One region of the Thalassolituus pacificus genome, then DNA from elsewhere that is predicted to be linked to it. Evidence: predicted binding sites of a transcription regulator. Region 1 holds the regulator's gene; the other holds the start of a gene.
The links. The regulator FNR, encoded in region 1, switches genes on or off when oxygen is low (the NO sensors DNR and NnrR bind a similar motif). The targets are predictions, from matches to a motif close to TTGATNTANATCAA.

Region 1 (15,440 bases):
CTGGCCATTGTGCTGGCATTTTGTTCGAGCATCTGGAGCACCCTGAATCAGGGTATCGAGGTCTATTTTGACTCGGTCTGTATGTTTACCTTTTTCTTGTTACTCGGCCGCTTTCTGGAAATGCGCGCCCGTCACCGGATGGGTAAAGCCGGTAATAATCTGTTGACGCTGCTGCCCAACATCGCGCTGAAAGTTGATGACGGCGGTGTCGAGCACGTCATCGCCAGTGAAGATATCCGTATTGGTGACGTGCTGCGTCTCAAACCCGGCCATGCCATTCCGGCTGACGGCGTGGTGATGGAAGGCCGCAGCTCGGTCGATGAAGCCGCACTCACTGGCGAATACCTGCCCATCAGCAAAAAAGCCGGTGATCGCCTGATCGGCGGTACGTTTAACGTCGAGAGTCCGCTGCTGATGAAGGTTACCGCCACTGGCGCCGAAGCGCAGTTGTCGACCATCATGCGCCTGATGGATCGTGCCCAGCAGGAAAAACCGCGCGCGGCGCTGCTGGCCGACAAAATTGCCAGCCACTTTGTTGCGGCGGTGCTGATCATTTCCAGTTCGGTCTTCACCTTCTGGTGGCTGCAAGGTAATGAACACGCCTTTTTTATCGCCCTCAGCGTGTTGGTAGTCACCTGCCCCTGCGCTCTGTCACTGGCCACGCCAACCGCTCTGACGGCGGCAACAGCTGCACTGCGCGAACGCGGCCTGCTGATCAGCAAAGGCCATGTACTGGAAGTGCTGCCACAGATTAACCGTGTGGTGTTCGATAAAACCGGCACCCTGACCCAGGGCAAATTAACCCTCGAGCAGGTCGAACCTCTGGCGGATCTGGATGAAACCCAGGTGCTGGCGCTGATCGCCGGATTAGAGAAGCACTCGACTCATCCGATTGCCCGTGCCTTCCGCGCTATTAAATCCGCGGCGGTAGAGAACACCGAACAAACCGCGGGTCAGGGTATCAGCGGCCAGTGGAACGGTCTGACCCTGCGTTTTGGCCGGGCTGATTATGCCTGGCCTGCCGCCCCTCTGGCGGAACCCGACAGCAACGCAGCCGGTCAGTGGCTGTTACTGGCCAGCGACCAGCAGCCGCTGGCCTGGGTACGCCTGAACGACAGCCTGCGCCGCAACGCGGCGTCGATTGTCAGTGGTCTGCAACAGCGCGGTATTGCTGTCTCTCTGCTGACCGGCGACCCCGGCGCATCCGGTCAGGTGGTGGCTGATGCACTGGGTATTACCGATCTGCAGACCGGTGTCTCGCCAGAGCAGAAACTGGCGGCGGTACGCGCCTGGCAGCAGGCGGGTGAACGGGTCATGATGGTGGGTGACGGTATTAACGATGTGCCGGTTCTTGCCGGTGCGGATATTGCTCTGGCCGTTAACGAGGCCACCGATCTGGCCAAAACCAACGCCGATGTCATGCTTACCAATGGCCGTCTGGAAACCTTACTGACCGCTCTGGATGGTGCTACCAAGACGCGCCGTATTATTGCCCAGAACATCGGTTGGGCTTTGCTGTACAATCTCATCGCACTGCCGGTGGCTGCGGCAGGTTTTGTTCCGCCCTGGGCTGCAGCGATTGGTATGTCATTCAGTTCGCTGCTGGTCGTTACCAACGCCCTGCGCCTGAACCGTTTGCCAGCTCCTGACTCCTCTGAGGTTTGATCGATGGATATCATTTACATCCTGGTACCGCTGTCTCTGCTGCTGATCGGCATTGCTGTACTGATCTTTTTCTGGGCGGTGAAAAGCGGCCAATTTGAAGATATGGAATCCCCCGCCCACCGCATTCTGTTCGATGACGATGAACCCGTCAGCCGTCCGCGCAACGACACACAAGACGATAAGCCGTCCGACAAACCATGATTGAACCGCTCTCGCTGCTGACCGCGTTTCTGCTCGGCCTGTTTGGCTCCAGCCACTGCCTGGTAATGTGCGGCGGGATTGCCGCCGCCATTGGCAGCAACGCCGGCACGCAACGTGTGCGCGTGACTCTGCTGTTTAACGCCGGGCGCATACTCAGTTACAGCATCGCCGGATTGATTGTCGCCAGCGCCGGCCTGTGGCTGCAGAGCCAGCACCAATGGCTGATGCTGGTATTGCGCACGCTGGCGGCACTGATGCTGATCCTGATGGGCCTGTATATTGCCCGCTGGTCATTAATGCTGACCCGTATCGAACAACTGGGTCAGGGAATCTGGAAATACCTGCAGCCTCTGACACGCCGTTTTATGCAGTCACCACGCGCGATTGATCGCTTGTGGCTGGGCATGCTCTGGGGCTGGCTGCCCTGTGGCCTGATTTACAGCACGCTGAGCTGGGTTGCCGCAAATGGCCAGCCTTTGCTGGGAGCCGCCGCGATGTTCGCCTTTGGTCTGGGTACCCTGCCGGCACTGTTTGCCAGCACACTGGCGGCCAATGTTCTGACGCCGTTTCTGAGCAATAACCGCGTGCGTCAGGTTGCCGGAGGATTACTGATAGGATTTGGCCTGTGGACGGCCGCTTCGGTCTGGCTGCTTTCTTGACAGATCGCGCGCTAATGCCGAACATAGCCGCAACTGTTGCACTTGTTACCTACTCCAGTGTTGGAGTTTTACTCAGGAATCAGTCATGAAAACGACACCCGTTGCGCCTGCTCCCATGCGGGGCACTCAACCACACTGCCAGACCTGCTCACTGAATGCACTGTGTCTGCCACTGTCCCTGAACGATTCCGATATGGAGCGCCTCGACGATATCATCCGCCGCGGTCGTCCGATTCAGAAAGGCCAGCTGCTGTTCCAGCAAGGCGAAGCGTTTCAATCCGTCTTTGCGGTCCGCACCGGCGCTCTGAAAACCTACACATTAGCCAGTAATGGCGAAGAACAGATTACCGGTTTCCACCTGGCCTCAGAACTGGTCGGTCTGGCCGGCTACGATAACGGCAACTATCCGCTGACCGCCAAAGCACTGGAAACCACCACCGTGTGTGAAATTCCGCTGCAACAACTCGACACCCTGGCCGATGATCTGCCCGATTTACGCAAACAGTTAATGCGCACCATGGGCACTGAAATCCGTCACGACCAGAACATGATGTTGCTGCTCAGCAAAAAGAACGCCGAAGAGCGCGTCGCCTCTTTCCTGATTGATATTTCCCAGCGTTACTCACGCCGCGGCTTCTCGGCCAGCCACTTCCGCCTGCCGATGTCACGGGTGGATATCAGTAATTATCTGGGTCTGGCGGTTGAAACCATCAGCCGGGTTTTTACCCGCTTCCAGAAAAACGGTCTGATCGAAACTCAGGGCAAAGAAGTGATCCTTCAGGACGCCGATATGCTCTATGAGCTGGCGGGCCTGAACACTGACAAAGAGTGTGCCGTTCATCCGCAGGAATAAGCAGCCTTCAGCCGCACGTTGAAAACCGGTCACTGACCGGTTTTTTTATGCCTGTATTTTCATTCGTTAACTCAGGTCACGGTGGTACGGGAAATGCTTTGTCTGTAGTAAAGGCTGAACGGATGTTATTTTTCTGGCGCCGGTTTCCAATCATTCTATTGGCAATTGGTATAAAACGGCGGCAGATAAACCAATCTGATCTAAGATTGCAGAATAGCGTCATTCAGCCGATATGACGTATAAGGAGGTGACCATGGGCATCTGCGCAACCGAATTAACCCGCTGGGTAATCCAGCCAACCCTGCAGCGTATTGGCGTAACCGCGCCGATGGCCTGCACTCTGCTGCTGGCGACAGCTGCACAGGAGTCGGCGCTGGGATCTCACCTGAAGGTCGCTGGCCAACGCGGCCTGGGCATTTACCGTATTCACAGCCTGACCCATCGTCATGTCTGGGATGCTTATCTGGCGCAACAACCGGAATTGGCCAGCACCGTACGCGGCCTTGCCAGTCAGCATGACTTTCTGAATCATCCCCACGCCGAACTGACCACCAACCTGTCGTATGCTACCGCCGTTGCCTGGTTCATTTATGCCCGCAATGGCGATTTCGTATTACCGGAGACAGCCACCCCGGAACAGCTTGCCCGCTTATGGAAGCGGTTTTACCACCCTCGCAGCAGCGTCAGCATTGAAGACTTCTGCGCCAACGTTGCCGAAGTCAGCGCCCTGCTCGACCGTGCCGCCTGAGCAGGCGATACCCCTTTCTGCTTACGCCCACAGACGGCGACTTTCCCTACAGAATTAACTGCCAGAACTGCGCAGGCGGTTCCTTCACCCGGTGCATTCTGCTATAAAGCGGGCGCAATTATTCAGGGTGTTTTTATGATCGAATCCGCTGCCGAGCGCAAAGAGCAACTCGAGTTCAACAAACTGCAGAAGCGCCTGCGCCGTAATGTCGGCAAGGCCATTGAAGACTACCGCATGATCGAAGACGGCGATAAGGTTATGGTTTGCCTGTCCGGCGGTAAAGATTCGTACACCATGCTCGATATTCTGCTGAGCCTGCAAAAAAGCGCGCCGATTCATTTCGATATCATTGCCGTGAATATGGACCAGAAACAGCCCGGTTTTCCGGAGCATATTCTGCCGCAATACCTGACCGAGCTGGGCGTTGATTTTCATATTGTGGAAAAAGACACTTACAGCGTGGTGAAAGACATCATTCCGGAAGGCAAAACCACCTGTGGCCTGTGCTCGCGCCTGCGTCGCGGCACCCTGTACGGCTTTGCCGAAAGCATCGGTGCCAATAAAATTGCTCTTGGCCATCACCGTGATGACATCATCGAAACCCTGTTTCTGAATATGTTCTATGGCGGAAAACTCAAAGCGATGCCGCCTAAGCTGTTAAGCGACGATCAGAAACACGTACTGATCCGCCCGTTGGCTTATTGCAAAGAAAAAGACATTGAAAAATTTGCCGAGGCACGGGGCTTCCCGATCATTCCTTGTAACCTGTGCGGGTCGCAGGAAAATCTGCAACGCCAGAACATTAAGATGATGCTGGAACAGTGGGACAGAGAGCAGCCGGGGCGCAGCGAGAATATCTTTGCCGCTATCTGTAATGTGGCACCTTCGCAATTAGGTGATACTCAGCTGTTTGATTTTGTCACCCTGCAGGATAAGCAGGACAAAGGTCATCTGTTTACCCGTCTGGATGTGGTTCAGATCGACTGATCTGACTGCTTTTTTGCCGGCAAAAAAGAAAAGGCGGTCACAAACCGCCTTGCAACATGCTGGTGACCAGCAGCTGATAATCCCCCGGCCCTTTCACAATAAACTCCATTTTATAGCGCCGGTCGGTAATGATGGACTCCGCCAGCGCTGTCAGGTGACAAGCCGCACTGCTGAGTTCCGGCTGCGGCATTTGCAGACGTACCTGATACTGCTCTTCCAGTTCTTTTACCCATACCGTTGAAATGGCCTGAGTTTCGCTACCGGCAATGCCTTTACGGATCCATTGCAGATAAATACCGTGCGGACCTTTGAAATTAGTGCGGACGACACGGATATATCCCTCTCCGGCATCGGACTTCCACGGGCAGACCCGCTGCACCTGATCAATCCAGACCGGCATTTTATACACGCCGGCAAAGGGCCAGGTTTCGCCCTCTTCGGCCGCAGACTCAGCGTTGGCTGTAACGTCCGCAGCTTTAACAGCAGCAGCCATCGGCCAGAACAGCAGCAAAACGGTAATAACGCGTGCTAATGTCATAATGATCCTCCTGCCATTAAGCCTAGCAGCGATCTGTCTCAGCGCTCTGCCTGATGATGCCCGGCCTCAAGCCGAAAACACCGCCTGATTACTGCCGCCGGCATCCCACGACGGACGCTGATAACACACACTGAGAATGTAAAAGGTCTCCTCACCTTTCGGCAGGCGCACGGTCACTTCGTCATCAATGCGCTTACCTAATAGCCCCCGCGCCAGCGGCGCATCGACGCTGATATAGCCGCGCTTGAGGTCAATTTCGTCCTCGCCCACCAGACGATAGCGGTGGATGTTTTCCTCATCGTCTTCGAGTTCCAGCCAGGCACCAAAAAAGACTTTCTGCGGATCAGCCGGCAGCCGATCCACCACCGTCAGAATCTCCAGACGCTTCAGCAGAAAGCGGACACGACCGTCGATCTGGCGCAGGCGGCGTTTGCCGTAAATGTATTCGGCATTTTCTGAGCGATCACCCAGCTTGGCCGCATCGGAGACTTCCTGCGTAACCTTTGGTCGTTCGGTTCGCCACAGATAGTCGTATTCTTTGCGTAAAGCCTGTTCCCCTTCGGGGGTAATCAGATGGCTGCGTTTGGGCAGCGGCTTTTTTTCCTGTTCACTCATAAACAACGGGGCCTGTACCAAAAGATTTCATGGTTTCGCAACAGAGTCATGTCAGGGTGTCAGTATGGGCATGCCTGAAGAGCAACGAACAGTATGCCAAAAGAACCGGAAAAACCGGCACGACAATCTGGATGATGACGCAGAATGATCAAACGCAGCGTAAAAATGGTGACCGGTATTCTGCTGTTGCTGCTGGGGATTATTATCACTCCGATGCCCATCCCGCTGGGCATTATCCTGATCATCCTTGGCCTGTCCATGCTCGTCGGCACCATTCCGCAAGTGCGGCATTTTTTGCAGTTTATACGTCGCCGTTACCGCGCGTTTTCTCACAAACTCAACCGGATCAAACATCGCCTGCCGGCGTTTGCCCGTCAGCTGATTGAGGATACCGACCCCGACCAGCCTTGAGCAGCACGCTTTGCCTGCACCATAAAACCGGAAACACCCGCCGCTGTGCTAGCATAAAGACATGAATTCAGATGCCCTTTCTCCACTGGCGGCCAACGATACCGCCACTGACGACTTCGCACCCCTGCTCGAGTTACTGAGCCTGCGTCTGGCCGATGGTCAGACCTGCAGCGAATATGACCTGCTGTGCTGGCTGCAGGCACCTGAACAAGGCGTATTCCGCGCGGATGCTTTGCGTGATTCGCTGACCATGTTCCGCAGCCATTTTATTCTGATGCACTGCCTCTACCGCCTGCAACGACAGTGGGCCACAGAGCAGAGTGCCTTACTCGATATCAGCGCCCTCAGAATTTGCCGCCAGCCCTGGCCGCAGACCTCTCAGAGCAGCACGCTGGCGGAACACCAGCCACTGGCTGAGTATTATCTCGATCTCAGTCAGCTGAATACCGGCCAGGATGAAGTGGATGAGCTGCTGCGCAGTTTCTGGCAAACGATGCTGCAGCCGGAACAGGAAGATCAGGATATTGCAGAACTGGAACTCAGTAAGCCAGTGACAGGGGCGGATATTCGATTACAATATCGCCGTCTGGCCATGCAACACCATCCGGACCGTGGCGGTGATGTAAACCGTTTCCGCGATATTCAGGCCGCCTTTCAACGACTCAAGCACCGGTATTCATGATTAAGCTTTCTCTTCCGTTCGTTCTGCTCAGTGTGTTGCTCAGTTTCTCCGCCCACGCTCAACTGGTCATTCTGCAATACCATCATGTATCCACGGATACTCCTGCCTCCACCAGCATCAGCCCAGAAGGCTTTGCCAGCCATCTGCAGTTGCTGGAGCAGGAGAATATGCATGTGATTGATCTCGGCCAGGCGCTGGCCAAAATCCGTGCAGGTGAATCATTGCCGGAGAAATCCGTCGCCATTACCTTCGATGACGCCTATCGCTCGGTGTATGACAACGCCTATCCATTGCTGAAACAGCGCCAGTGGCCTTTTACCGTTTTCGTGAATACCAATGCGGTGGATGAACAACACGGCGTGGTGATGGACTGGAAACAACTGAAAGAACTGCAGGACAACGGCGCCCTGATTGCCAACCACAGTGCCGATCACCCTTACCTCATTGCACGCCCCGATGGCATGACTCTCGATGCCTGGCTGACCCAGGAAGTGGCAGAACCGGAAGCTCGTCTGCAGAAAGAGCTGGGCACCAGTCATAAACTGCTGGCCTATCCTTATGGTGAATTCGATCTGGAGATCATCGATTGGCTGGCAGCAAACGGTTATCTGGCTTTTGGTCAGCAATCCGGGCCGGTCGGCCCGATGTCTCATCCGCAGGCGCTGCCGCGCTTTCCGGCCTCGGGTATTTATGCCAACGTCAAAACCCTGAAAACCAAACTCTACACTCTCGCCCTGCCGGTGCCGCCAACACAACTGGTTGAACCGGTACTGGCCGAAGACAATCCGCCGACTCTGGCCATTCATTTCCCGGAAGTTGACCTGCGCCCGCGCCAGATCCAGTGTTTTGCCAGTGGTGAGGGGGCGATCAGTACGCAGACCGAGTCCGACAACGGCGTCGTGAATCTGATCACCCGTGCAGAAAACCCCATTCGCGGCGGCCGCAGCCGTTATAACTGTACGGCGCCCAGTATCCGTCACCGAGGTTGGTACTATTGGTATTCACAACTGTGGATTAACAGTGCAGTAAAATCACGCTGAAACCGGAAAACAACGGCCGCCAGCATCCGTCTGCCATCATTGTGGTTGGTACTATTGGTATTCACAGCGGTGGATTAACAGCGCAGTAAAATCACGCTGACAAGCAGACCTCAGAGCAAACGGCGCGACAGCTGATTTAACTGTTGCTCGCGCTGCTTCCAGTCCGGCAGACACTGAGTCATCAACGCTTTAAACCCCGCACCATGATCAAAGTGGCGCAGATGACACAGTTCATGCACCACCACCAATTCCAGCAACTCAGGCGGTAACTGCATCAAAGCCAGATTCAGGTTGATGTAGCCGCGCTGCGACAGACTGCCCCAACGGGTGCGCATCTTTTTAATACGCAATTGCGGACGGCGTACATCAAACTGGCTGAAAAACGGCCACCAGCGCTCAATCATCTGCGGATATTCGTGGCGCGCCTCAGCTCTGAGCCAGGCATCCAATGCCTGCTCAATCTGTGCAGGCTGCCAGCTTTCCGGCACCCAGACCGCCTGTTCGGCCACCATAAACTCGTCCAGTGCACTGAGCTTAAAGGGTAACTCACGGCCACGGATCAGGACGCTTTCCTGCGCTACCTGCTGTCGTGCCAGCACTTCACTGCGGCGTTTCAGCAACCAATCGTGGTTGGCATTAACAAAAGCCAGCACATCGGCCTTCGGGTACCCCAGCGGAATACGCAGATCAACGTCGCCATCGGCATTAATCAGCATGCGCATACTCTTACGCCGCATCGCTGACAAATGAACAGCGACCTGCTCACCGCCCACTGTCAGCCAGAATTGTTGTTTGTAAGATTTCCGCACGGTCTCAAGCCTGTTAGGATTAGCGCCAAATTCAGGAGTAGCGTATGTCCGACCTCAATAGTATCCCATCCCTTAATGAAGACGAACTGGAAACCCTGGGCGTATTGCTCGAAGACGAAGCCGACCGCCAGGACAGTTTCGATTTCTTCGCCGTTCACGGTCTGATGACGGCACTGATCGCCGGTCCGGTTGAATTCAATGTTCAGCAAGTCTGGGATTGCGCCTTCGACGAACAACTTGGCTTCAGCAAAGCCGAGAAAGAGCAGGTCAATGCCCTGCTGCTTAAACTGGGCAAAGAAATTCAGGCATGGCTGGATTCCGGCCAGGACTTCCCGGTTCCTGCCGACCTGACGCTGGTCGACGATGAAGAAGAGCCACCACTGGAAAGCTGGGCCATGGGGTTTATGACCGGAGTCCTGCTGCAGGAAGAACAATGGTATGCGCGTGAAGAAGAAACCGTTGCCCAGCACCTGTTCCCGATTATGTATGCCTCAGGCCTGTTTATGGACGAGCCGGAGATGGAAGACATCGACGATGACATCGACCTGTCGAATCAGATGTGCAGTAATATTCCTGCAGCCGTCGTTGAGCTGTACCTGTTGTTGCACGCCGAAGACTGACACATCATCCAACGTGACACACATAAAAAAGCCCGGATATTTCCGGGCTTTTTTATGTGGTAAAAGAATCAGAATACGTTATGCGCCGACGTTACGTACCCACACTTCCACCCGGCGGTTTTTATTACGTCCTTCCATCCCATTAACAGAAGCAACCGGCAGGTTTTCACCATAGCCGACCGAGTTTTTCGGATAAATGCCGTAACGCACCAGCTCTCGACGCACAGCCATGGCGCGTAATTTGGATAATAACTGCGAACGTTTTTCGGTTTTCTTTTTATCGCCAAAACCAATCAGTACCACTTCAGCGGAACCGTTGGCGTGCAGGAAATCAGCCAGACGCTCCAGATCTTTCAGGGCTTTGTTATCCAGCTTGGCGCTGCCTTCCTGAAAACGGAAATTAATGGTTAAACGCTTGGCATCGGAAGTCAGCTGACGAAAATCTTCTGGTAATTCATCGTAGAATTCCGGCATCACCGCTTTTAATTCCTGCGAAATAAAGCCTGTATCAGCAACGATTTGTTGCCCGGCATCCTGCAGTGAAAAATCAATAAATTCTTTAACGTAAGCATTCGCCGGTTCATCATCGGTGTACATAAACAAACGACGGGACAGTGCGTAATCTTCGGTCGCGACGGTCAGTTTGTTCGGCAGCAACGACTTGGCACTGCCATCAGATACCGACAACAACCGCGCAGATCGCACCGACGACAAGCCGACAAAACCAATTCCGGCACTGTCAGCGGACACACGGTCCGATAACTCCGCATTGGATTCAAAGCGCTCGGCATCGGCAATTAACGTACGCTCGCCTAATACCATGCCACTGAAACTATCCCAGGTACCGGACTTATCATCACGGGCATACACATGAATCGGGCCTGGCTTGCCACCCACTTCAGACCAGTCGCTGTAACCACCGGAGAATATCTCGGCAATTTCTTCCACGCTCAGATCACTGACCGGATTATCCGGATGCACAATAATGGCCAGACCATCAATTCCGATGATGTGTTCGCTGCCCGGGCTGCGCATATTGGCCAGCGGCTGCAGTAAATTAAATTCTTTATCTTTAACCGGGCGGGATGCGGCGGCGATATCGGCACGCCCTGAAGCCAGGCCTTTAAAACCAGTACCGGATCCGTGGGCTGCAATGTTTACCGTCAACCGGGTACGGGTGGGCGCGTAAAAGCCACTGACCTGAACCTCGTTCTCAACATCGGTATTTTGCACGGCAATGTTTTCTGCACCTTTTTCCTGCAGCCAGGCTTTCACCAGATTGGGGGCCAGTTCGGCGCCAATGGTGTTCGATCCCTGAACAGAAAAAAGATTAATTTCGCCATCAACCGGCAGCCCCTCAAAAGGTGCTGAAGGCTCGGCGTAAGCCGTCGCAGCAGAGATAAGAGTTAAAGCGGAAAAGAAAACATTGCGCCAGAAATTCATAAGACTTACTTCTGAGTTTAAATTTGGGCGCGATTGTATGACGCTTTTGTGACAATGCAATGACAAATGTCAGGAGGCCAGAACGATGAGTGGCAACCTCAGAATAAAAACCTGCAGCGCCGCGTACGGCTTAAGGTTTTTGGCTAACGTCCCGAATATGAGACAGATGCGCGCTGACATACGGTTCCTGAGTAACCATTTTGCGCATATTTTTCAGTGTGTAATAAGGCGCTTCTACCACCATGCTGTTGGCCAGCCAGGCTGGAATTCCCCCTGCCGGGTCTGCATGAACCTGATAAATCACCATGACCCAACCATCATCCTGTGGCTGAAATTCCCAGAAGCCCTGCATATCGGTTATACGGATAAACTCATCATTGGCCGGGAACACATCGTTGCGGACCTGCATATCAATATGCACTGTGCCAAGGGCCGAATCCTGAGTAAGAACACTGTCAATGACACTGTCACGGTCTTTCACCGGCCAGGGAGCCTCTGTCACCATATAAAATAAACGTTGCTGCGCAGAGACCTGTTCGATGACTTCCAGTGCACGGCAATTATGTATCCACTGCGGGCCGGCTTTATTATCTTCAATCAGAGCCACCAGCGCAGACAGCGATGTCTGCACACGCAGCTCGCCACGAAACTCGCGCATATCAGAATGTTCTGCAGCACGGGTGTACACACGAATCTGATGACTCTTATCCTCTTTTGCCAATTCCCAGTCCGCTATACAGACCTGGCTCAACAACAAAGACACCACGACCAGCAGACGAGCAGCCAACCACATAAATAGATCTCGCTATGCTTGATTACAGGCCGGAGCATGCCTGCACTTTTATGATCACTGTAGGTGCACATCAGCCAAAATAGCGCCGTCATAATTGGCAGAACCAGCGCGAAAATCAGCCCGGAAGTACAGGACCTATGATGCCCCGCTGCCGGCTCCGGTCAATGACCGCCCTGACACTGAGGGGACGGCGGCACGGTCGCTTCCAGCCATTCCTGTGGTGAATAAAGATGCAAAGCCAAGGCATGCACCGGCCCTGAAAGCTCTTCAGCCAGCAACTGGTATACCTGCTGATGACGGGCCACCGGGCGTTTGCCATTAAACGCATCACTGACGACCACCAGCTTGAAGTGTGAGTCAGTGGCTGGCCCGGCATGCATATGGCTTTCGTTAACAATATCCAGATGCGAAGGGCTTAAAACAGCGAGTTTGGAGGCAATAGATTCAGCGATGTTCATGTTCGGCCTATTAGAAAAGATGACAACAATGGCTACTATAAAACAACCGCGGACAGTTGCACAAAACCTATGTAAACATATACAGTACCGGACTGAATTTGAACCACCAGACGGAAGCCAATCATGCAGGATATCGATACCACCAGCACCCAATCTCTTGTTGATCGTTACTACGAAGAAGAGAAAGCAAAACGTGAGCGCGAGCAGACTCTGGCCGCTTTCACCATGCGCCTGGACGCCAACGATCTGGCCATGCTTAACGTTATTGCCCGTCGCTTCCGCAAGAATCGTGATGAAATCGCTCAGGAAGTGTTGTCCAACGCTCTGATTGATCTGTTTGCCCGCCTGGACAGCGGTGAGCGTAAACTGCTGGCCCGTGATGCCGATGAAGCTGCCCGCTCAATCGCCGATGAAATTGCCGAAGAAAACGGCATTCGCAGTGTTGAAGTTAAAACCGGTGTCTGGGCCAACCATGACCGTCAGATCACCAAAATCGAACGTAAGAAGGCCAAAATGCAGGAGTCCGATAATCGTCCGCAGGCTAACAACCCCGATAACGATGACTCTGACGATGACGCCTCTCAAGCAGACGAGCCGTCTGACAACCAGACACTGACAGCCCAGGCAGACAATACTGCAATGGCATCAGCGGACACCAACCCTGAAACAGATACAGTAGCGCAGGAAGAAACGAAAGAAACAGAAGAGAATCAGCCAATGTCGATGTTCGGCAGCTGATTCATAATGCAGGCAGAAACAAGCGCTGTAACGCAGCTCTCGTTTCTGCTGGCTTGTTTTCAGCAGCCCGCCTTCGCAACCCTGGTGTAGCAGTAGCAGATCACAGGCTGAAACTTGAAAAGCCAGAGCGCAGAAGTGCACAAAGCCCCTGGCGCGCTCACTCCAGATTCAATCGCCGATGCAGCACCGTGTTAACGAAAACGCTCAGCGCGGGATAAATACCGTCAACCCAGATCCGCTATTTGCGCCACAGGCGCAGTTCTCTGAACTCCCCCGGCCCCGCTTCAACCCAGACAATCTCAGCCTGATCTGAGAAGACAAATTTATTGCCGAGCAGAAAGCCTGCCCGTCGCCGACCGGACACCGTTGCCGAGGCCTGACGCCCCTGCTTTTTGGCGCTCCGGGCAAAATTTTCTTGTAAGACATCCATAGTTGTCTCCAATCCAATCAATTTCACCTTGCCGATTGAGATTAACTTACCCCTCAATTGTGACAGTCCAGTGTCGGAGATTTTCACCGGTTAACGCAGTATCTATCGGTCTTCAGGCCACTGCGTTCAAGTGAGCGGTTGCTCTCCACTGGCCTTGCTTTACAATGTGCCGCCCTTTTAATCACTCGTCAATTGGAAAGCGTCACTATGGCAATTCAATGGTTCCCAGGGCACATGAACAAAGCCCGCAAGAAAATCAGCGAAGCGATGCCGGACATCGACATCGTGGTCGAGGTTCTTGACGCCCGCCTGCCCTATTCCAGCACCAACCCGATGGTTGACGAGCTGCGCGGCGATAAAACCTGCATCAAGGTACTGAACAAGGCCGATCTGGCCGACCCTAAGGTCACTCAGCAGTGGGTCGATTACTTTGGCAAACAGCACAATACCCAGGCCATTCCGTTGGTTGCGGAAGACCGCAATCAGGTTAAAAAGCTGATTGCTTTGTGCAAAAAACTGGGTAGCTCCCGACTGGAGAAAAAACTCTCGATACGGGTGATGATCATGGGCATTCCCAACGTCGGTAAGTCCACCCTGATCAACGCACTGGCCGGGCGCTACATCGCCAAAACCGGTAATGAGCCGGCGGTGACCAAATCCAATCAGATGATTGATCTGAAAAACGGCATCATTCTGTCCGATACGCCGGGAATTCTCTGGCCAAAATTTGAGAACGAACACAGCGGCTACCGTCTGGCCGCCAGTGGTGCCGTCAAAGATACCGCCATGGAATACACCGATGTGGCGACCTATGCACTGGGTTATCTGCTCGACCAGTACAGTACTGAGCTGTCGGCACGTTTTCGCTTTAAGGAATTACCGGCCACAGCCTCTGAAGCCCTGAGCACCATTGCTGCCAAACGCGGTTGTCTGAGACCCGGCGGCATTGCCGATTTGCACAAAGCCGCGGAGTTGTGCCTGCATGAGTTGCGGGCGGGAAAGATTGGCCGGATTACGTTGGAGAACCCGGCCATTGTCGAACAGGAACTGGCTGAAATTGAAGAGCGCCGTCTGGAAGCGCTCAGACTTCTTGAAGAATCGCCTGATAAACCTGCGTAAAGGTCTGCCACTGAGGGTCTTCGTCCGCCACCACTTCGATCGGGTATAAACCCTCGGCGGTGGGAATACGGTCAAGGCCTTCTTTCAACAGCTCCATGTCTTTGCAGTAAATAATCCACTGACACACTCCGGCATGGGTAATCACCATCGCCACCAGAGCATTTTCACCGGGCTCAAGTTTATTTTGCAGGTGCTCACCAAAGGTCAGAATTTTGCCCTGCTCGCCTAAGCTGGGAAAGCCGGTACTGTCATCAACACTGCCGGCGTTCCAGGCAATCTGCACGCACAGCGGGTAAGATTCCGACTCGCGGGCAAGCTCCCAGTCTTCACGGTACTGAATGCTGATGGGCTTGTCGTTCAGACTACCGCCAGCCCGGACCCAACGGTTGTTCGCCAGCATGGCTTATTCCTTTTTGTTTGGTTGCATTCAGACTAATAGAAATCGGTGCAAATGCCAAAAAGTCATTGCCGTCAGCCCCCACTCAAAGCAGGTTTAATGGCAATTTGAGATACGCCACACCATTCTCTTCGGCCTGAGGGAATGCTCCGGCTCGGATATTCACCTGCAATGACGGCAAAATAAGCCGCGGCATATCTAGGCCAGTATCACGTTCCGTGCGCATCTGAATGA
Region 2 (15,440 bases), on a different contig from region 1:
GGCACCGGTGATTCTGCCTTTTATTGTCATCACCAGCCTGGTACTGGCCATTATGAGTATTAAGCGCCAGCAACACCCGCTGCAGAATCAGGGCGGAGCTGAACTGCGCATGACGCCGGCGTTGCTGTCGCAGATCAGCCATGAACTGCGTACACCCATTAATGGTGTAATCGGCATGACGGAACTGCTGGGGGAAACGCCACTCAGCGCCAACCAGCGGGATTTCTCCGACACCATAGCCCTCGCCGGGCGCGATCTGCTGCACGTTGCCAACGAAATTTCCGACCTTGCCCGTATCCAGAACGCTCAGCTGGAACTGGAAGAGCGTTCATTCAGTACCGTTCAGCTACTGAACCAGGCGATCAGCCACTTCCAACAAGAAGCCAGTCGTAAGCAGGTTGAGCTGGTGCTGGATATGACCGACGACTTACCAGAGTACTTTGTCGGCGACCGCAACCGTTTACAGACGCTGCTGCACAACGTACTGGCGCGTGCGCTGGCCTATACCGAGTACGGTGAACTCTCGCTGCAGGCTTCGCATTACCACAGCGCTCAGGGCAATGGTCTGCGCGTACAGATTCAGCTGAGCAGCACCATCGTTAAACAGGACGAGCTGAAAAACGCCTTTGCTATTCTGCAGCACCACCTGCCATTAGCGGAAAACCACAACGCTAAATCCTGGAACCTGCTGGTAACGCGCAACTTACTGCAAAAAATGAAAGCAACCCTCGAAGTGGAAAGCATGACCAGTCAGGGCGCTTCACTGACGCTCTATCTCCCGATGGAGGCCGAGGCTGCGAGCACTGAAACCTCACCTCTGGACGACAGTCTGATCGGTCAGCGTATCCTGATCGTTGATGATAATGCGTCACTGCGCAATGTGATTGAAAAACAGGTAAGACGCTGGGGAATGCGCCCGGACAGTACTTACAGCGGTAAGGAAGCACTCGCCATGCTGCGTAATCAGATCAGCATTGGCCAGCCTTATGACTTCATCATTATTGATCATGACATGCCGATTATGGATGGTCTGCAGCTGGCTGAACGCATCCGTTCAGACAAAGACATCCGTCATAAACCGGCGCGCCTGATGCTCACCGGCTTAAGCATCAGCACAGTGCGCAAAGATGCAGAAGCCGTTGGCATTAAGAACCTGCTGGCCAAACCCGCCAGCGGTGAGCGCCTGCGTCAGGCACTGCTGACACTGAAGTATCAGCCGCAGGAAGAAGGCGAAGATTCGCCGTCCTAGCACTGCAGTCTGAACGCTGCGGCCTGAACAGCCGGCAGTAAATAACAGAACTCAGTCTGCCGCCACAGCACGGCTGGCAGCCCATTGCCGCAAAGCCTGCATCGGTTCAGCCATCACCACCGACAGCGGCCGGGTGCGGCGGATTTCATACAGCAATGTGTCCGTGTTCAGACCGGGGCCTGCCTGTTCACTGCTGGCCGTATGCCAGGCCGATACCACCGCCTGCTCCAGCTCGGCACCGGAAAACCCTTCGCTTTCTTCAGCCAGCGCTGCCAGATCAAACCGTTGCGGGTCCAGACCGCGCTTGTGCATGTGCAGACGCAGAATCTCAGCACGGATTTCGACTTTCGGCAAATCAACAAAAAACAGCTCATCCAGACGGCCTTTGCGCAGCAACTCCGGCGGCAGCGCATGAATATTGTTGGCCGTGGCGACCACAAAGACCTGCGAATCATGTTCTGCCAGCCAGGTCAGCAGTGTGCCGAGAATACGCTGACTGACGCCAGCGTCGTTGCTGTCCTGCCCCAGTCCTTTTTCAATTTCATCAATCCACACCACACAGGGCGACATGGTTTCGGCCAGCTTCAGCGCTTCGCGCAGGTTTCGTTCGGTTTCGCCAAAAAACTTGTTGTACAGGGTGCCGAAATCCAGGCGCAACAGCGGCAAGCCCCAGGAACCCGCCACCGCTTTGGCCGCCAGACTTTTACCACTGCCTTGCACACCGAACAGCAGTAAACCGCGCGGCCGCAGTTTGCGTTCGGCGGTCATAAAGGCTTTCTGACGTTGTGCCAGCCAGGTTTTCATCACCTCCAGACCGGCGACATCACTGAAGCGCGCGGTGTCATATTCAAAACTCATGACCCCATCCATATCCAGCAATGCCATTTTCGCGCGGCTGACGGTTGGCACATCATCGTGTGTAATAGCGCCGTCGTCGACAATGGCACCACGTACTAAACGGCGGGCATCGGAGAACGTCAGCCCCTTAAGATTGGCGACCAGCTGCTGCAGACTGTCGTTGTCGCTGCGCACTTTACGGCCACTGAGTTTGGCATAACGCAGGGCTTCTTCTTTCACCAGCGCCAGCAGCTGGCTGTCATCCGGTAATTGCAGGCTGAAGCTGGCGGCCAGACGTTGCAGCTCCGGCGGTGCCTGCAGCCGATGACTGAGCAACACCACCGTTTTGCCATAGCGCTCGTGCTGCAGAGCAATGTCTTTCAACAGACGTACCACCAGAGGCTCTTCCAGAAACGGATGCAGATCGCAGAAAATAAACAGCCCGCCCTGCTCACGCTCACGCACAATACGCAGCGCATCGGCCGGCTGGATGGTGTCGGCGGCGGCGACATCTTCGCCAAACCCCAACCGGCGCAGACCATCACTCAGGGTCCATTGCTGCAATGCCAGACCACGGCGAATGGCCAGCCGGGTCAACATCTCGAGCGCACGGCCTTCTTCGTGTGATTCCAGCAACAACAGCGGTACCTGGCGGTCGAGCAATAAGCTTAAGTCGTGTAAATCCTGCATCGATGTCTCCTTATTCTGTGCACGATTCTAACCAGTCTGCCCTGCGCTGTCCGCACGCTCAGAGCCTGCAAACACGTCTTTAACCGGCCCTGGCTTCCGCTCTGGCCGGAATCCACTTGATATGCATCATGCGCCAGACGCCGATATGCCGTAAAATAACGAAAATTCCGGAGGTATGAGTTATGAATGCCAACTCCCGTCGCTACTCGCTGTTTGACAAACTGATCCAAAACGCCGATCAGGCGCTGCGTACCCTGGTGCCCGGTGCCGCTCAGGAAGAGCGCCCGTCACCGGCACAACAACGTGCCTATAACGAGCTCAATGAAGCCGAGCAGAAACATGCCGCTGGTCTGATGCGCATCAATCATACCGGTGAAGTCTGTGCTCAGGCGCTGTATCAGGGACAGGCGCTAACCGCCAAATTGCCGGAAGTCCGGGCGGCCATGGAAGAGGCGGCGCGTGAAGAAATTGACCATCTGGTGTGGTGTGAAGATCGCATCAATGATCTGGGCAGCCACACCAGCCGTCTGAATCCGCTGTTCTATGGTCTGTCCTTTGGCATCGGTGCTCTGGCTGGCAAGATTTCTGACAAGGTCAGTCTGGGCTTTGTCGCCGCCACCGAAGAGCAGGTCTGCAAACACCTGAGCCAGCACATGACCAGCCTGCCAGTGCAGGATGAAAAGAGTAAAGCCGTGCTGCTGCAGATGCTGGAAGACGAAGCTAAACACGCAACGGTTGCGCTTGAGGCCGGCGGTCATAAATTTCCGCTGCCGGTGAAGCTGGCGATGAGCGCAGTATCAAAAGTGATGACTAAATCCGTCTATCGGTTCTGAACGCTGCCCGACCAACACTGCCACAAACGCACTGACCTGCACCAAAGCAGGTCAGATGCGGAACGAATAACTCCCGCCATCAATAGATAGAATCGCTGTTTAGCAGGCAAAATGCCGCTGTTCTTTTACTCTGAATAAAGACGAGTGAGGAACATCCCATGAACCGATTCAGCGTTATCGAATTTATCCGCCGTATTTACCGCCTGCCACAGGATTACCCGGAACTGAACTGGACCCGGACCGATCTGTACCGGCGACGACTGGAACAGGTGAAAAGCGGCTGGATTATTACCGGGCTGATTATGCTGATCAGCGGCAGTACCGCGGTGGTGTGTGTACTCGGAGCCTTTGCCACGTTTCTGTCACTGGCCTTTCTTGAGCCGGAAAATCCGCCGCTCTGAGCCAACACGAGCAGTCTTTATCGAGACATAAATAACGGGCATAAAAAAACCCTCCGGCGGAGGGTTTTTTATCGGCTAAAAACACGGAGTCAGATTTACAGGCTCAGAATTTTCTCGCCGCGGGAAATACCGGAGACACCGGTACGTACCGTTTCCAGCACACAGCCCGCACCGATGGCCTCAATAAAGGCTTCCAGTTTGTCACTGGTTCCGGTCAGCTGGATGGTATACACGCTGGCAGACACATCCACAATCTGACCACGGAAGATGTCGGCAGTACGTTTGATTTCCGCACGCTGCGCACCCACCGCTTTTACCTTGATCAGCATCAGCTCGCGTTCAATGTGCGGGCCTTCCGACAGATCCACCAGTTTCACCACTTCGATCAGCTTGTTCAGCTGTTTGGTGATCTGTTCGATCTTACGATCATCACCGCTGGTGGTCATGGTCAGGCGTGACAGGGTGTTGTCTTCTGTCGGCGCCACTGTCAGGGTTTCAATGTTGTAACCACGCTGGGCGAACAGACCAACAACGCGTGACAAAGCACCCGGTTCGTTTTCCAGCAGAATCGAAATAATGTGTCTCATGTTCAGGTCCGCTCCGTCTTGCTCAGCCACATATCGCGCATGGAGCCAGCCGGCACCTGCATCGGATACACGTGTTCTTCCGGATCGACGGCAACGTCGAGGAAGACCAGACGGTCATTGTATTTATTGAAGGTGTCTTCCAGTGCCTGTGGCAGCTCATCGCGGCCGGTCACGCGGATACCCACGTGGCCATAGGCTTCCACCAGTTTGATGAAGTCCGGCAGGGACTCCATGTACGAGTGGGAGTGACGACCTTCGTAGTTCATGTCCTGCCACTGACGAACCATGCCCAGTGAGCCGTTGTTCAGACACAGAATTTTTACCGGGATGCCGTACTGCAGACAGGTCGACAATTCCTGAATGTTCATCTGAATCGAACCTTCACCGGTAACACATACCACCATTTCTTCCGGGAAGTTCATTTTAACGCCCATGGCCGCCGGGAAACCGAAGCCCATGGTGCCCAGACCACCAGAGTTGATCCAGCGGTTCGGCTTATCGAACTTGTAGTACTGCGCGGCAAACATCTGATGCTGACCAACGTCAGAAGTCACGTAAGCGTCACCCTTGGTGGCCGCCCAGATGGCTTCGATCACTTCCTGCGGCTTCATCAGTTGCGAATCGTTTTTCTCATAACGCATGGCATGACGCTGGCGCCATTCGTTGATCTGTTTCCACCACGACGCAATGGCTTCGGCATCCGGCACTTCGTTGCTTTCATCCAGCAGCGCCATCATTTCGTCCAATACGTTGCCAACCGGGCCAACGATCGGTACATCAACGATGATGGTTTTGGAAATGCATGACGGATCAATATCAATATGAATGATCTTAGCATCCGGACAGAATTTACTGGTGGCGTTGGTTACGCGGTCATCAAAGCGCGCACCAATGGCCAGAACCACGTCGGCGTGGTGCATAACCATGTTGGCTTCGTAAGTACCGTGCATACCCAGCATGCCAACAAAACGCTCACCGGTACCCGGATAAGAACCCAGGCCCATCAGCGTGTTGGTGCATGGGAAATCCATACGATCAACCAGCGCACGCAGCTTGTCGGAACTGCCATCAATGATGACACCACCGCCAGCATAAATAACCGGACGCTTGGCTTTCAGCAGTAATTCAACGGCCTTTTTGATCTGGCCGGAGTGGCCACGCTGTGGCGGCGTGTAAGAACGCAGTTTGACCTTTTTAGGGTACACGTATTCGTAGCGTTCGTTCGGCATGGTCATGTCTTTCGGAATATCGATCACCACCGGACCCGGACGGCCAGTGCTGGCGATATGGAAAGCCTTGGCAACAATTTCCGGGATGTCCTCAGGACGACGTACGGCAAAGCTGTGCTTCACAATCGGACGCGACAGGCCGAGCATGTCCGTTTCCTGAAAGGCATCATCACCCACCAGGTAGCTCATGACCTGACCAGAAATAACGACCATAGGAATAGAATCGGTATACGCAGTCGCAATACCGGTAATGGTGTTGGTGGCACCTGGACCAGAGGTGACCATAACGACGCCAGGTTTGCCGGTCGCACGGGCATAACCATCAGCCATGTGAGCAGCTGCCTGCTCGTGACGGACCAGGACGTGCTTGACCGCGCTCTGCTTATACAGCGCATCATAGACATGCAGCAGTGAGCCGCCCGGGTAACCGTAAATATATTCGACGCCTGATTCATGCAGTGCACGAACCAACATTTCTCCGCCGGAAAGTAATTCCACCGTACTATCCTCTTTCACAAGCCCCCAAAAGGAGCGTGGGTAACTGAATTAACTGTGCGATTTAGAGCCGGAAACACAACAGGCTCTCTCAGGCTGGATGATTAACTTGTAGTTTCTCATCAGAATCCCGTTGCCTGGTCGAGGACACCGGGTCTGAAACTGGGTCGGAGATAACCGCACCAGAGGCTGTCATTGTCAGCGAGCGGGGCACTGGGTGGAGGCGCAGGCCGGCTGACAAAAGCGCGGTAATTCTAGCATTCCCGGTATTATTGTCTAGCAAAAAACCGTGCTAAATCCTTGACAAATCATACGGTTTTAATAATGTCCGACTCTGATCTCAGGTATCCTTCTTCCATTTAACAACGGATGTGTTTTATGCGTTTTTTTACTGTTTTTTTCGCTTTGCTGCTTGCTGGTGCAAGCCTGACGGTTCAGGCCGACAAAATGTATCGCTGGGTGGATGAAAATGGTCAGACCCATTTTTCCAACCTGCCGCCTGCCAATAACGCTAACAATACCGAAGAATATAAAGTACGGGTGAGTAAACCCGCCGACAAAGTCGATGGCTATAAAATCAGCACCGATAACGAAAAAGAAACGGCGACAGAAGCCAGTGAGAGCAATGAGCCAAGGGTGAGTAAAGCCGAAGCGGAGGCCGCCTGTGCCAAAGCCCGGAAACACAAAGAAGTGGTGAGCACCAACTACAGCACCCGCTTCAAGCAGGAAGACGGCGAATACCGCCCACTTTCTGATGATCAGCGGGCACAGCAGATCAAACTGGCAGACGAGCAGATTGCTAAATACTGCAACATGACGTTTTCCAACAAGACCCGTAATCAGTAAGGCTGGGTTAACTCTTTATCCAGATCAGGCTGGCCATACGGCCGGTCTGGCTCTGACGGCGATAGGAATAAAAGCGCTCATCGCTGCAGGTACAGAATCCACCACCGGCAACCTCCCCCACTCCCGCCCGCAATAACTGCAGCCGCGCCAGCGCATAAATATCAGCCATCAGCCGATCACCACGACCGCTACGGAAGCAACTATCCGGCGCCCAGGCAAAGGCCTGTCGTACTTCCGGCCCTACCTCGAAGGCGGCGGGGCCAATCGCTGGTCCCAGATACACCCGTACCAGAGAAGGATCAGGGAAGGCCGCCAGCGTGTTCAGCAGAATCCCGGCCGCCAGTCCGCGCCAACCGGCATGGGCCGCCGCCACCTGCGAGCCATCAGCAGCACAAAAAAGCACCGGCAAGCAATCGGCCGTGAGAATGGCACAGGCCAACCCCGGGGTGTCGCTGAACTGCGCATCAGCCTCGGGCACCACCGATTCGCCACAGGCTCTGATCACCGTCGTGCCGTGTACCTGAGATAACCACTGAATGCCCTGCACACCCGGTAGCTGCTGCCACAAACGCTTACGGTTAAGCCGCACCAGAGACGCATCATCGCCAACGTGCAGAGCCAGATTGTTGTGTTCGTAAGGAGAAACAGAAACACCACCCAGACGGGTAGTGATCGCCGCAGCAACACCCGCCGGCAACGGCCAGTCGGGTATCAGCAGGCCGGACTCAGCGTTCGGCATCGGCTTCAAGTACATCGAGCAGGTGGATAAAGTCCTGTGGCAGATCCACTTCCCACTCCATCCACTCGTCGGTATCCGGATGAATCAGACCCAGCTTGCGCGCATGCAAAGCCTGGCGGCCAAAATGAAGCAAAGTGTCGCGCAGCTCCGGGCCAATACCTTTGGTCAGACGGGTGCGGGCTGCGTAGGTCGAATCTCCCACCAGCGGATAGCCGATATGCGACATGTGCACACGGATCTGGTGTGTACGGCCGGTCTCCAGCTTGAGACGGATATAGGTATGCGTGGGGAATTTCTTCAGCACGCGGTAATGGGTTAATGCTTCTTTGCCCATTGGATTGACGGCCATTTTGGTGCGCTGAGTACCATGACGGCCAATCGGCTGGTCAACTTTGCCGCCGCCGGTCATCACGCCCTGCACCACCGCTTCGTACTCACGCCCCATTGAGCGATCCTGCAACTGACCGACCAGATTGTTCTGCGCCTGCAGGGTTTTAGCGACCACCATCAAACCGGTGGTGTCTTTATCCAGACGGTGCACGATGCCGGCGCGGGGAATATTTTCCAGTTGCGGACAGTGATGCAGCAAGCCATTCAGCAGCGTACCGTCCTGGTTACCGGCAGCCGGGTGAACCACCAGATCGGCGGGCTTGTTAATGACGATGATATGGTCATCTTCATAAATGATGTTGAGCGGGATCTCTTCCGCCTGCCAGTTACCTTCAGGCGCCAGTTCGGCTTCCAGAATCAGGGTTTCACCGCCCGTCAGCTTATCGCGGCCGCGCCAGGGCTTACCGTCAACCGTCAGCTGGCCATCTTTGATCCATTGCTGCAGGCGCGAACGGGAATAGTCGGGAAATAACTGGGCAGCGACCTGATCCAGACGCTTGTTTCCCATAGTGAAGGGAACTTCTACCCTGTTTGAAATCTGATTGGACATAAACTCTCTGAGATTAGCTGTATGACTGCCGCTACGATCGGCTGTATCCCGCTGGCAGGTGTGCTGTCAGTTGGGGCTATGCGGGGACTGTGTTTTAATACGGCACATTCGTAAACCGGCACATTGCCAAGTATATCGACAATCAGGAATGCACTCCATGAACTCCCGTTCGCTGTTGGTTATTTTTACCCTGCTACTCTGCGCCTGCTCCGGAAATCCCGACAAACCTCAGGAACTGACTGAGCGTGAGTACTACGAGCAGGCCCGCGAGTCACTGGATAACAATAACTTCCTGTCGGCCACCGAAAAACTGCGCCAGCTGGAATCACGCTACCCGTTCGGTCGTTACGCGGAACAGGCGCAGCTGGAGCTGATTTACGCTCAGTACATGATGTCTGACCTGGAAGCGGTACTGGCCACCACCGAACGTTTTATCCGCCTGCACCCGCTGCATGAACAGGTTGATTACGCCTACTACATGCGCGGTCTGGCCACCTATGAAATGGGGTTCGCCTTTGCTGAACGTTATTTTGAAAGCAATATTGCCCAACGTGATCCAACCCCGATGCAGGATGCCTTCAATCATTTCTCCGACCTGCTGACCCGCTTCCCTGACAGCCCATACACCGCCGATGCACGGGCACGCATGGTGTATTTACAACAGCGTATGGCCTCCCACGAAATTGGAGTGGCGCAATACTATATGAAGCGTCACGCCTACCTGGCCGCCGCCAACCGCTGCGAAAATGTGCTGCTGCACTACCAGAAAACCCCGTCCGTGGCTGACGCACTGGCCATTCAGGTAGAAGCCTACCGCCTGCTGGGCCTGAACAAAGAATCAGGCCAGGCGCTGGCGCTGTTGAAACTTAACTACCCTGAACACCCGCAATTGAAAGGCGGTGAATTTAAAGACAGCGGCCTGGCCATGGTTGACCGCCGTTCGTTCTGGAACATCATCAGTTTTGGTTTGCTGGACTGAGCAGCCAGTAACAGACATACAGGCACAAAAAAGCCCGCGGTTGCGGTAATGCTGTTCGCTTAACGTTTTAAATCATTTTGAAACGCCCAATGCCTCACAGGGGAACTTATCCCCTTGCCGGCGGGCCGACCCCAGCCTCGCGCTGTGCAGTACTTAATCCGCTCTGAATAATCCTGCAATCTCGGTAATGCGAATAATGGGCCATCCATGGCCCTATTCGCTCGCCCGGCATCCATGCCGGGACGTACCGGCGCAGCATTATTCAAACCGGCGTCCTGCAGGCGCATTGATTATTCCGCTAAGCGGCTTTTCAGAACGGACATTGCTGTTCGATAAAACGACGTTGCGTCTGGGATAAACCGCGCCTCTGGGCCCGCCGCCATGAACGATGATTTTTACGATCTGTCTGGCATGGATGCCAGACAAGCGTATCCGGCCATGGATGGCCGATATACGCGTGGTCAGTAAAAACCGAGTGAATAAGGATCACGGGCCAGAAAGCGCAAAGCAGGGGTCCGGGGAGAAGTTTCCCGGGTTGGGGCGCAGGGGCTTGCCCCGCAAAGGCTGTTCAAATGCAGTCAGCGCTGGCTGGTTGCTTAAGTGAACAGCATTACCGCGATTGCGGGCTTATTAGTGGGTTAAATTCCAGCCTTCCAACCGTTGGTCACCGGATAACGGCGATCACGGCCAAAACCACGCTGAGTTACGCGCACACCAATGGGTGCCTGACGGCGCTTGTATTCATTAACGTCGACCAGACGCAACACACGCAGCACGTCATCGCGGGTAAAACCGGCACTGATGATGGCTTCGGCACTCATATCACGTTCGATATAACGTTCAAGAATGGCATCCAGCACCGGATACGGCGGCAGGCTGTCTTCGTCTTTCTGATCCGGCGCCAGTTCAGCCGATGGCGGACGGTCGATCACGCGCTGCGGAATCACTGGCGAGATTGAATTACGGTATTCCGCCAGGGCGAATACCTTGGTTTTGTAGACGTCTTTTAAAGCGCCGTAACCACCGGCCATATCGCCATACAGTGTGGCATAACCGACCGCCATTTCGCTTTTATTGCCGGTGGTCAGCACCATGTATCCACTTTTATTCGACATCGCCATCAGCAGCACACCACGGCAACGTGACTGCAGGTTTTCTTCTGTGGTATCCACCGGCAGGCCGGCAAACTCGGCCGACAGCGCGGTCATGAATTCACGGTACATCGGCTCAATGGAGATCGACTGGTAACGCACCCCCATCGTTTCGGCCTGCTCCGCCGCGTCTTCTTTGCTCATGCCCGAGGTGTAAGTAAAGGGCATCATTACCGCCTGTACCCGCTCAGCACCCAAAGCATCGACCGCAATGGCCAGTGTGAGGGCGGAGTCGATACCGCCGGACAAACCGAGCAATACCCCCTGGAAACGGTTTTTATTCACATAATCGCGCACCCCGAGCACCAGAGCCTGATACAGGCTGGCCAGTTCGCTGTAGGGTTCATCAGTGTCGGTATCGGTCAATGCCTGCAGGCGGCCACTCTGCCATTGCACCAGTGCGTTGGCTTCAACAAAAGAGGGCATTTGCAGTACTTGCTCACCATCGGCGGCCACCGCAAACGAGCCACCATCAAAGACCAGTTCGTCCTGAGCGCCGACTTGGTTCACATACAGCAGAGCCACATTCTGACTGCGCGCATGCTGCTGCATCAGGGTCAGGCGTTCACCATGTTTACCTAAATGAAAAGGCGAGGCGTTCAGGTTCAGAATCAACCCGGCACCCGCCGCCACACTTTGTTCCACCGGACCGGCGTGCCAGACGTCTTCGCAGACGGTCAGGCCGATACGATGCCCAAGCAGATCAATAACACAGGGCTGATCACCCGCGCTGAAATAACGCTGTTCATCAAAGACCTGATAATTGGGCAGGCACTGCTTGGCGTAACGCCCCAGGCACTCGCCCTGAAACCAGACAGCGGCGCAGTTATAGAGTTTTCCCTGCTCCCGCCACGGAAAGCCAACCGCGATGGCGATGTAATGGCTGGCAGCCGCAATCTGCTGCAGTGCTTCTTCTACACGTGGCTGCAGGCTAGGACGCAGTAATAAATCTTCCGGCGGGTAACCGGTTACCGCCAGTTCGCTGAATACCACCAGCTGGGCACCCTGCTGCTGTGCCTGCTGTGCAGCCTCAACAATACGCTGGCCATTGCCGGAAATATCTCCGACCAGAAAGTTGTGCTGTGCCAATGCGATGGTAAGTGACTGTGACATACTCTCGGGTTACCCTGACGAATTTGCGCGTATTGTCGAAAAATTACCGGGCCGAAGCAATCATCATCACACCGGCCTGTGTTTTGCGGTCGATATTTCTGGTTAAGGAGCCCCTGTGGCACGTTGGTTTAAATCCACTGAATTGGTTGTTCGTGGCAACCGCCTGCTGCGTTTTTACAGCTACTACTCTCTGTTTCTGGCTCTGCTGCTGATTATTACCGATGCCGTTGATCTGCAGAACGTCATTATTGGAGGCAAACTGCCGCACGTATTTTTAATCGGTTCTTCTGTTTACGTGATCATGGCATCACTTTTTGCTGCCATCGCCAACCGCGAACCGGACCCGCAACAAGCCACCAGCTATGTGTTTATCGAAATTGCAATTCTGGCCGCGCTGATGCACGCCTCCGGCGGTCTGGATACCGGTTTTTCCAGCCTGATTCTGATTCCGCTGATGATGTCCAACCTGCTCGCCCCCGGCGTGCTCGGCTACGGCGTCGCCGCCTGGACCACAATTGCGGTGTTCTATACCCAGCACATCTGGCCCGGCAGCTATAACACTCAGGAGATTGTAAACTCCGGGTTGTATGGTTTTCTTTGTTTTACGCTGGCGTGGTTAACGCAAACACTGTCACGGCGACTGAACAGCGCCCTGACGCTGGCCTCTGATCAGGCAACCCGCATCAAACGCCTGCAGCGTTTCAGTCAGCAGGCACTGTTGGATTTACCCAATGGAGTGATTGCCTGCGATACCCATGACCGTATTTTGTTTTATAACCAGCAGGCGCGACAGTGGTTCAGCCTGGCCGAGGGCTCATCTCTGCCTCCAACCCTGCTGCAGGCCGAAGCCGATCAGGTGATTGAAGTCCGCAACGAAAAACTGATTTTCCGCCGCGTGGCGCTCAATGCTTCAGAACCCGGCGACTATCTGATTTACGTTGAAGAAGCGGCCCGCATTGCCGCCGAAGCACAGCAATTTAAACTGGCCTCCCTCGGCCGCCTGACCGCCTCCATTGCGCATGAAATCCGTAACCCACTCAGTGCCCTACGTCAGGCTGCACAACTGCTGGCAGAAACACCTTACCTGCAGGAAGGTGAACAACAACTGACCCAGATTGTTGAGCAACACTGCATGCGTATTAACCGCACCATCGAAGACATTCTGCAACTTTCCAGGCGCAATAAAGCCGTCGCCGAAACCCTGCGCCTGGCACCCTGGTTACAGCACTTTCATGATCAGTTCCGCAACCTGACCCATGGCCAGACTTTTCATTTCAGCGTGCACTGCAACGACAGCCTGCTGGTACAGTTTGACCCCGACCACCTGCAACAGATTCTGCACAACCTGTGCGCCAACGGTTTGCGCTATGCACTTAAATCAGCGCCGGATAATGCTCGTCTGACCCTGATTGCTCAAGCCCTGAACGAACGCCAGGTTCAGCTGGATATTATCGATAATGGTAGCGGCGTTCCGTCCGAACAGCGCACTCACCTGTTTGAACCCTTTTACACCACTGAACATAATGGCACCGGACTGGGGCTCTATTTATGCCGCGAACTGTGCGAGGCAAACCAGGCCTATATCCAGTATCATCCAATACCCAACGGAACCTGCTTCCGCATCATAATGCGAACCTCCTGAGCCAATTGCGCCACAGAACGGACCCTGTTGTATGAATAAATTTGCCGCCCTGATTATTGATGACGAACCCGATATCCGTGCTCTGATTGCACTGACGCTGAAACGCATGGAACTCGATTGTTATCAGGCAGGAAGTGTCAGCGAAGCCCTGACGTTATTGCAGGAAAGGCCCTACCATTTCTGCATCACGGACATGAAATTGCCCGATGGCAATGGCCTCGACCTGATTCAACTGTGCAATACCCGTCACCCGGATATGCCGGTCGCCATGATTACCGCCTACGGCAATATGGAACTGGCCGTCAACGCGCTGAAAGCCGGTGCCTTCGATGTGGTGGCCAAACCGCTGGATACCGAACGCCTGCGCGAGCTGGTAAAAGCCTCACTGCAGCTCACCAAAGTGCCGGCCAATATTGAAAACCTGCCTTCTGCCGACGGCCTGCTTGGCCAGTCAGATGGCATGCGCACTCTGAAAGAAAAAATATTCAAAGTGGCCCGCACCCAGGCACCGGTATTTATTTACGGCGAGTCAGGCACTGGTAAAGAACTGGTAGCACGTTTAATTCATCACCAAAGCGCGCGCATGGAACAACCATTTATCGCCGTAAATTGCGGCGCGATTCCGCGTGATTTAATGGAGAGCGAATTCTTCGGTCATGCCAAAGGCAGCTTTACCGGCGCCAGCAGCGAAAAGGCCGGGTTTTTCCGCGCAGCCAATGGCGGCACCCTGTTCCTTGATGAAGTCGCCGAGCTGCCACTCGATATGCAGGCCAAACTGTTGCGCGTCATTCAGGAAAAGGCCGTACGCAGTGTCGGCTCGGAATTCGAAACACCGGTCGACGTGCGCATACTCTGCGCCAGCCATAAAGATATCGGCGCACTGGTCAAGGCCGAAGAATTCCGCCAGGACTTGTATTTCCGCCTGAACGTCATTCAGATTAATGTGCCGCGCCTGGCCGACCGGGCGGAAGATATTCCCATGCTGATCCGGCATTTTATCCGTAAATACTCCCAGGAATGGGGCATGCCAGAAATTATTCTGGAAGACGCCGCGCAACAGGCACTGCTGACCTACCACTATCCGGGGAACGTACGTGAGCTGGAAAATATCCTGCAGCGTGCCGTCACCCTTGCCGAAGGTGACAGCATCGGCCTCAGTGACCTGAGCCTGAGCAAACCGATCAGCGAAGAGCCGGACAACAATAATCCACGCATTGAAACCAACAACCTAGAAGCCTACCTCGAGAACATTGAGCGCCGCGCCATCACCCAGGCACTGGAAGCCACGCGCTGGAACAAAACCGCCGCCGCCGAAAAGCTCGGTATCAGCTTCCGCGCGCTGCGTTACCGCTGTAAGAAACTGGAAATTGACTAACCGGAGACACCTCTGAAATCAAGCCTGAGACTGAAACGTAAAACAGAATTTCAGCCTCAGGTCTGAGTGACAAGGATGTCTGTTGCATTAGAGTGAATTGCAATGATCAGGATGATCGCTTTGCTATCAGGGAGATACTGATGCTTTCTCGCCCAATTACTTCCGGTTTTACTCTTATTGAGATGATGGTTACGACAGCTATAGTAACGCTATTGGCTACGGTCGGACTTCCAACAATGAACAGCTTTCTGAGCCGAACTGAGGCACGCCAAGACATTGGCAAGCTTAATCAAATCATCAGTTTTACCAGAAGCCAGGCGCTACTCCGGGCCAG

Region 2: a site for FNR is predicted at 2,893-2,906, ahead of coq7 (2-polyprenyl-3-methyl-6-methoxy-1,4-benzoquinone monooxygenase). Genes of this name have one in related genera too.

Annotation. Positions count from the first base shown of each region.
Region 1 is NZ_JAOANI010000019.1:13,294-28,733, reverse strand. It holds gene NYR02_RS10765 (heavy metal translocating P-type ATPase) at 1-1,665, shown strand, start outside; gene ccoS (cbb3-type cytochrome oxidase assembly protein CcoS) at 1,669-1,866, shown strand; gene NYR02_RS10755 (sulfite exporter TauE/SafE family protein) at 1,863-2,525, shown strand; gene fnr (fumarate/nitrate reduction transcriptional regulator Fnr) at 2,611-3,378, shown strand; gene NYR02_RS10745 (hypothetical protein) at 3,632-4,126, shown strand; gene ttcA (tRNA 2-thiocytidine(32) synthetase TtcA) at 4,262-5,113, shown strand; gene NYR02_RS10735 (hypothetical protein) at 5,151-5,651, opposite strand; gene greB (transcription elongation factor GreB) at 5,718-6,266, opposite strand; gene NYR02_RS10725 (hypothetical protein) at 6,411-6,677, shown strand; gene NYR02_RS10720 (DNA-J related domain-containing protein) at 6,739-7,359, shown strand; gene NYR02_RS10715 (polysaccharide deacetylase family protein) at 7,356-8,399, shown strand; gene NYR02_RS10710 (M48 family metallopeptidase) at 8,510-9,208, opposite strand; gene NYR02_RS10705 (YecA/YgfB family protein) at 9,253-9,828, shown strand; gene NYR02_RS10700 (substrate-binding domain-containing protein) at 9,907-11,271, opposite strand; gene NYR02_RS10695 (START domain-containing protein) at 11,402-12,064, opposite strand; gene NYR02_RS10690 (BolA family protein) at 12,226-12,522, opposite strand; gene NYR02_RS10685 (hypothetical protein) at 12,646-13,260, shown strand; gene NYR02_RS10680 (hypothetical protein) at 13,499-13,777, opposite strand; gene ylqF (ribosome biogenesis GTPase YlqF) at 13,898-14,809, shown strand; gene NYR02_RS10670 (DUF695 domain-containing protein) at 14,772-15,209, opposite strand; gene NYR02_RS10665 (MBL fold metallo-hydrolase) at 15,292-15,440, opposite strand, start outside.
Region 2 is NZ_JAOANI010000028.1:328,953-344,392, reverse strand. It holds gene NYR02_RS16265 (7TM-DISM domain-containing protein) at 1-1,249, shown strand, start outside; gene NYR02_RS16260 (AAA family ATPase) at 1,301-2,776, opposite strand; gene coq7 (2-polyprenyl-3-methyl-6-methoxy-1,4-benzoquinone monooxygenase) at 2,959-3,609, shown strand; gene NYR02_RS16250 (hypothetical protein) at 3,768-4,010, shown strand; gene ilvN (acetolactate synthase small subunit) at 4,106-4,597, opposite strand; gene NYR02_RS16240 (acetolactate synthase 3 large subunit) at 4,600-6,324, opposite strand; gene NYR02_RS16235 (DUF4124 domain-containing protein) at 6,700-7,167, shown strand; gene pgeF (peptidoglycan editing factor PgeF) at 7,175-7,906, opposite strand; gene rluD (23S rRNA pseudouridine(1911/1915/1917) synthase RluD) at 7,893-8,846, opposite strand; gene NYR02_RS16220 (outer membrane protein assembly factor BamD) at 9,004-9,825, shown strand; gene NYR02_RS16215 (NAD+ synthase) at 10,464-12,089, opposite strand; gene NYR02_RS16210 (sensor histidine kinase) at 12,205-13,731, shown strand; gene NYR02_RS16205 (sigma-54-dependent transcriptional regulator) at 13,763-15,106, shown strand; gene NYR02_RS16200 (GspH/FimT family pseudopilin) at 15,247-15,440, shown strand, end outside.